DNA from 3 places in the Endozoicomonas montiporae CL-33 genome. Region 3 is predicted to be linked to each of the others. Evidence: predicted binding sites of a transcription regulator. Region 3 holds the regulator's gene; each other region holds the start of a gene.
The links. The regulator FNR, encoded in region 3, switches genes on or off when oxygen is low (the NO sensors DNR and NnrR bind a similar motif). The targets are predictions, from matches to a motif close to TTGATNTANATCAA.
Positions count from the first base shown of each region.

Region 1: the regulator FNR is predicted to act here: its motif matches at 1,497-1,510, upstream of glpA (anaerobic glycerol-3-phosphate dehydrogenase subunit A).
Region 2: the regulator FNR is predicted to act here: its motif matches at 1,297-1,310, upstream of EZMO1_RS23885 (sulfatase family protein).

Region 1 is NZ_CP013251.1:4,908,824-4,911,032, reverse strand. It holds gene glpA (anaerobic glycerol-3-phosphate dehydrogenase subunit A) at 1-1,392, opposite strand, end outside; gene EZMO1_RS22635 (MIP/aquaporin family protein) at 1,840-2,209, shown strand, end outside.
Region 2 is NZ_CP013251.1:5,166,887-5,169,095, forward strand. It holds gene EZMO1_RS23885 (sulfatase family protein) at 1-1,218, opposite strand, end outside; gene EZMO1_RS23890 (MFS transporter) at 1,395-2,209, opposite strand, start outside.
Region 3 is NZ_CP013251.1:3,665,817-3,668,025, forward strand. It holds gene fnr (fumarate/nitrate reduction transcriptional regulator Fnr) at 344-1,102, shown strand; gene EZMO1_RS16790 (adenine phosphoribosyltransferase) at 1,224-1,766, shown strand; gene EZMO1_RS16795 (hypothetical protein) at 1,916-2,209, shown strand, end outside.

The DNA of each region.
Region 1 (2,209 bases), 1.2 Mb from region 3:
AGGACCCATGCCAATACGGGTTCGACGACGCAGGTCTACCAGGTCTTTTGCGTTCAGATTATTAACGGCGTATTCAATTTCACCGCGGGTCACCATTTCGCATTCGCAGATAATGGCATTCTGCTTCTTGTCATCGGACAGGAATTTTGCTGCACGTTCACCATGGCGGTATTTGGCAGAGCCGGAAACCGGAATGGATACCTGTGGAGCATGTACCTCGGCGTTTTTGCCGTTGGCGCCGGGCAGGGGTTTTTCTGCAGTGGCACAGGCTTTGGTGTTACCCAAGTTCTTGGCTACAGTGTCGGTGGCCATTTCAGCCATCAAACGGTAGGTCATCAGCTTGCCGCCGGTGATGGTGATCAATCCTGGCAGGGCATCGGCTTGGCCATGGTCAACCAGAACAATGCCACGGCTGATGTTACGACCGGATGGATCATCACCCAGTGAAACCAGTGGGCGAACACCACAGTAAGCACGTAATACACGGGTTTTTGCCATGATCGGGCAAAGCTTCTCGCCTTCCGCCAGCAACGTTTCGACTTCGTTTGGATTGACGCGAATATTTTCGATTTCGCTGTAAGGAATTTTTTCGGAAGTGGTACCAATCAGCGAGATGGTATCGCCCGGAACCAGAATGTCTGCATCGGCCGGCTTACGACAACGGTTGATCACCATGCTGTTAATGCGATAGTCAACAATCAGCAGGGAGCCTTTTGCCGGGAACATGCGGATCGACAGGTCGGCGTATTCGGTGATTTGCTGTCCCCAGATACCTGCAGCGTTTACCACCTGCAGGGCCCGGATGTCGATCAGCTCACCGGTTTTAACATTGATGCAATGCACACCACAAACCCGGCCGTTTTCGATAATCAGGCCGGTGACTTGTGTGTAGTTCATCAGGCGGCCGCCGTATTCTTCAGCATCCAGAATGTTGGAAGCGGTCAGACGGAAAGGATCAATGGTGCCGTCAGGAACACGAACTGCACCCAGCAGTTCAGGGTTAACGTTAGGCTCAATGCGCAGTGCTTCTTTGGGACTAAGCGCTTCTGCCCGAATGCCAGCGGTGTGGCAGGATGTAATGAATTTGTCCTGAAAGGACAATTCATCTTCCGGCAGGGTAATAAACAGGCCGTCGGTCTCTTCAATACAGTGACCGGCGACTTTCCTCAGAATCTGGTTTTCTTTGATGCATTCAACCGCAGAGTGTTGGTCGGTAACCGCATAGCGGGCACCTGAATGAAGCAGACCGTGGTTGCGGCCTGTAGTACCGTTCGCAATATCGTCTTTTTCTACCAGAATGGCACGCATTCCGCGCTGTGCACAGTCTCGCAGGACTCCAGCGCCAGTAGCACCGCCGCCAATAATTACGACATCGGTTTCTATTTGTCTCATACGGTGCGCTCTTTCAAAAACTCTTCGGTTAAATGGTGAAATGTCTTTTAATGTTCGTTTGTGATTGTTGCTGCGCACTATAAATAAGCAGTGGAAATTAAAAAATGATCTGGATCAATGTTCGACTGTGCTCGTTTAATATTCTATTGAATGCGAGTCTGTTTATTTTGTTAGCATTTGAAGTTTTTTTGAACAGAAAGCCAAATGATTTATTGTTGAAAAATAATTAATTTGTGAATTAATGTTATTTTGGTGGCTTTTCTTGTGCGTAATTTCCGAAAAAAACGCACATTCCTGAACATTGATTGATTTGGATCAACTTTAAAGGATTGATAAGGTTTGTTCCGGTTTGTAAAAATTCGCCCCGTATCAAGACCTCTTTGATTGTTGTAAAAGGCAGGTCTGAATTAACCAATTTCTTAACCCAACCGGGCGGAACTTATCATTATGCGTAAATCACTGTTAGGAGAATGCCTTGCCGAATTTATTGGTGCAGGCCTTCTGATTTTCTTTGGTGCAGGTGTTGTCGCTGCTTTGGTTCTGGCAGGTGTTGACTTTGGTCAGTGGGAAATTTCTATTGTCTGGGGTCTGGGTGTTGCCATTGCCATTTATGTAACTGGCGGCGTTTCCGGTGCACACCTGAATCCGGCAGTGACTCTGGCGTTGGCCACATTCAAAGGCTTTGAGAAGCATAAGGTTCTGCCTTTCATCGCTGCACAGGTTCTGGGTGCTTTCTGTTCTGCTGCTCTGGTTTACTTCCTGTACAGCAGCCTGTTTGCCGATTTTGAGCTGGCGAATGGCATTATCCGCGGTTCAG
Region 2 (2,209 bases), 1.5 Mb from region 3:
CATCGTTACTCGGTCGTGTAATGCTTCATCATCACTGTCGAGCATCGCATTGATGATTTCGCCTTCATTGGAGTTGCGATAGTTCGCACCTTCCTGACTCCACGGGTTAAAGATGTATCCGTATTTTTCACTCTGTACGGCACGCATTGGGGTCGCCGGACCGCCAATCTTGTAATCAATCTGGGTGTAAACGTACTCACGGTTGTCCTGCTCTTCACCACGCAACAACGGTAAAAAAGTTTCACCATCAAAGCTGGCATCCAGATCAATACCTGTTGCATCCAAAATGGTTGGGAAGATATCGACAGTAGAGATAAAGTTTTTGTCGTCTACATGACCGCTTTTCAGATCACCGTTAGGCCAGTTCACAAAGAAATGTGTCCGGCTACTGAACATGTACGTGTTGGCTTTAGCAAACGGGAAAGCAGAACCATTGTCAGACAGGAAAACCACCATGGTGTCTTCAGCTACGCCTTTCTCGTCCAGTGCTTCAATGACCCGACCAAAGGTATCGTCAAGACGTCGTACAGAGTTGTAATAATGGCTCAGCTCCAGACGCGTCTGCGGCAAATCTGGCAGATACTCAGGCACAATCACTTCATCGGTAGAAAACAGCTTGGAAGGCTTGGCAATATCACCGTTGCGCATCGGGTTTTCAGGATCGTGGAAGGCTCGATGCGGGTCGTGAGAGTTAACCATCAGGTAAAAAGGCTGGCCGTTCTTTTTACTTTCAGCAATAAAGTCTTTGGTGAATTGATAGTACAGCTCGGGGTCACGGCCGGCACCCAGTTCACGATAATCCTGAACATAGTTCCACTGGTAATCCAGATCGGGCGTTGAATGGGATACCTTGCCCAAAACACCAGTACGGTAACCATGATCAGACAGTGTGCCCATTACGGTAGGAATGGATTGGTCTTTCAGGTTCATGAAACCCATCATACCGCTACTGATACCGTACAATCCGGTGGCCATAATGGATCGGCTGGGCATACAGATGGAGGTATTGGAGTGTGCATGCATAAACTGCACGCCCTGCGCCGCATACTTATCCATATTCGGGGTCAGGTCAGGTAACCCTTCTGTAAACAGGCTGAAGACTTCATAGCCCAGATCATCTGCGGTAAACAACACAACATTGGTAGGTGTTGTATCCGCAGCTGCCATATTGGCAGAACAGGCCGCTGCAGCCGCTATTGCCAGAAGAGTCTTTCTCATTGCTTATTGCCCCCGAACCATTCATTCGAAATATTCCTTTCGGGTTCGGAATATAAAGGAAGGGGCACTGCAGCCTGAGTGATCTAAATCAAACAATCACAGGTTAAAACACGTACGAAAGACTATGTAACATTGAAGCAACAATAAGCAAAACTTGGATGGTATTTTGTGTTAAATCAACCTCTGATAAAACTGACCATAGCGATCGCAACACATAGCAGAACAGACAAACCAACCAGTAGCCAGTGCCAACCCATGGACATGAACAGGCTACCCGGTAACAGGCTGCTGAACGCTCCGCCAAGGTAGTAACTGGTCAGATAAAACCCATTCACAACCCGACGATGTTGAGGAATATTCTGGTTGAGATACGCTGACAGCCCGCTGTGTACCATAAAGACCGTACCACACATAATTGCAACAGCGATCAGGCAGGAGCCATAATAATCCACCACCAGAATCAGCATTCCCAACAGTAAAGAAATCAACACCAGCCGAAAAAGAAGCCGGTCATTACCTGCGAATCGTCTTATTTTCGGCATCATCATTGAGCAAACAATGGCGCATAAATACCCGGTATAAAGGAAGGCAATTTGTGCAGCGCTCAATGCCGGATGCTGTGAACGCATGTGAAAAGGCAGGTAATTAAGTACTGAAGCCAGACAGCAGATTGCTGTAAATATGATGAATACACAGGCCCAGACATCTTTACGACCCAAAACATCTGCCAGTGCCGTCTTCAGTTGAATCTGTTCAGGGTTACCCGAGGTTCGATCCAGAAACAGAATAAACGGTGAAACACAGAGCATGGCACAGCCAAGCGCAATCCAGACCGGTGCGTGATGACCGGCAGAAATCAGGGAACCACTGAGTAGCCTGCCACACACAGAGCCTGCAACAGAAGCCGACACATACCACACCACGGCGGCACCGGATTTGCCCGAAGTATCCGCCATTGCAGTCATCAGTGCCGGTAAAATAGCGGAAAACA
Region 3 (2,209 bases):
AACTGAAGGCAGAGCCACAAGAATATTCCCTCATCAAATCAGCCTTGCCTGACACGTTTTTTACACAATAATTCCATAGAAGCCCCACAGAGCAACACAACAAAACATTGCTCCTGATGAAACCCAGTACAAACCAGTCGCAAAAAACCTGCTCAAAACCCCAAAAAAGAACAAAACATCCACCAACGAGACTAGGCATTAACCGCAACAAAATGCGACTTGCCGAATTAAGTTTAAAAAACGATCAATATCAACATTCGTAGGTCAACACCGCACTTACACTTTCAAAATATTTTCCATAAAATAGTCAGCGTTTTGCATTTAAAGACCTTGAGGGCACTCGATGACGTCCAAGCCCAACGTCCGACAACCAAGCCATGTGGCCTGCAGGGATTGCAGTCTCAGCTCTCTGTGCCTGCCGCTGGCGTTGAGTGTGAAAGATATTGACAATCTGGATCGCATCATTAAACGCGGTCGTCCGCTGAAAAAAGGTGAGCACCTGTTCCTGGAAGGGGATCCGTTTGACAGCGTTTACGCTGTTCGCTCCGGTGCCATCAAAACCTACACTGCTACTAACGAAGGTGAAGAACAGATTACTGCCTTCTATCTGCCAAGCGAAATCCTCGGCCTGAGTGGTATGGACACTGACGTGTATCCGGTATCCGCCCAGGCTATGGAAACCACCATGGTGTGTGAAATTCCGTTTGAGCAGCTGGAGATGCTGTCTGATGACTTCCCGGAGCTGCGTCGTCACCTGATGCGCCTGATGAGCAAAAAGATCAGGGAAGACCAGCAAATGATGATGCTGCTGTCCAAGAAGAATGCAGATGAGCGTATTGCTACGTTCCTGATCAATCTTGCCAGCCGCTTTCGTCGCCGTGGCTTCTCATCCCAGTCGTTCAGACTGTCCATGTCTCGCAATGAAATGGGCAACTATCTGGGACTGGCGGTAGAAACGGTCAGCCGCGTTTTCACACGTTTCCAGAAAAATGGTCTGATTTCAGCCGTTGGCAAGGAAATTGAAATTCGTGATGCAGTTCAACTATGCTCTCTGGCTGGCGGGAAAGCCGCCGATATTGAGCAGATCATTGCAACAAACTGATCTGATGTAATCGGATTCAGGAGCCTGCCGGATTGTTGAGTACTTATGTACACATCCGGCGGTTGCTTCCGTTCCAGCCACCAAACCTCACATCACACGCACAGTAACTGGTTGCCATTTCATGATCATCGACGATTTTTATCTTAAGTCCCAGATTCGCAGCGTTCCGGACTGGCCGAAGCCCGGCGTTCTATTTCGGGATGTCACCACTATTTTTGAAAACCCCAAAGCCTGGCGCGGCGTGATGGACAGTTTTATCCACCGCTACATGGAACTGGATTTCAGCCATATTGGCGCCATGGATGCCCGCGGCTTCCTGATCGGCTCCAACCTCTCCTATGTACTCAACAAGCCACTGGTTCTGTTTCGCAAGAAAGGCAAGCTACCTGCGAAGACCCTCTCTGTGGAATATGATCTGGAGTACGGCACCGCCAGCCTGGAAGTCCACGCCGACAGTTTGCACAAAGGTGATCGCGTTTTATTGGTAGACGACCTGATTGCAACCGGCGGAACCCTTCTGGCTGCAGTTCAGCTGATAGAAAAACTCGGAGCAAAAACCATTGAAGCCGCAGCCATTATGGATTTGCCCGACCTCGGTGGCTCCCGTCGTCTGCAAAATGCTGGCGTTCCCACTTTTTCTTTGTGTGCATTTGAGGGCGAATAATGCTTCCCGCCACTTAGGAGGCTGTCCGAGAGAGAACCAACCGGTTCTCTCTGTACAATATTTCTTACACTTTATTTCCAAATGTCTGGTGCTTCAGTATTAAGCGGGTGATACGATAAAAATGAATAATGCATAACAAGGATTCAGGCATGGGAATCTGTGCAAAGGAATTGCGCCTCCACGTTGTTCGTCCAACCCTGAAACACCTCCAGATGTGGAGCCCTACGGCTGAAAACCTGTTACTGGGAACAGCTGCACGAGAGTCTGAGCTGGGATTTCATATCAAACAGGATCATCACCGGGCACTGGGGATTTACCATATTTCTCCGCGAATGCATCGAAATATCTGGGATTTTTATCTGGCGAAACGATCAGAACTTTCAAGTCTGGTCAGAGGACTGGCCAGCCAGAGAGAATTTCTTTGCCATCCACACCTTGAGCTG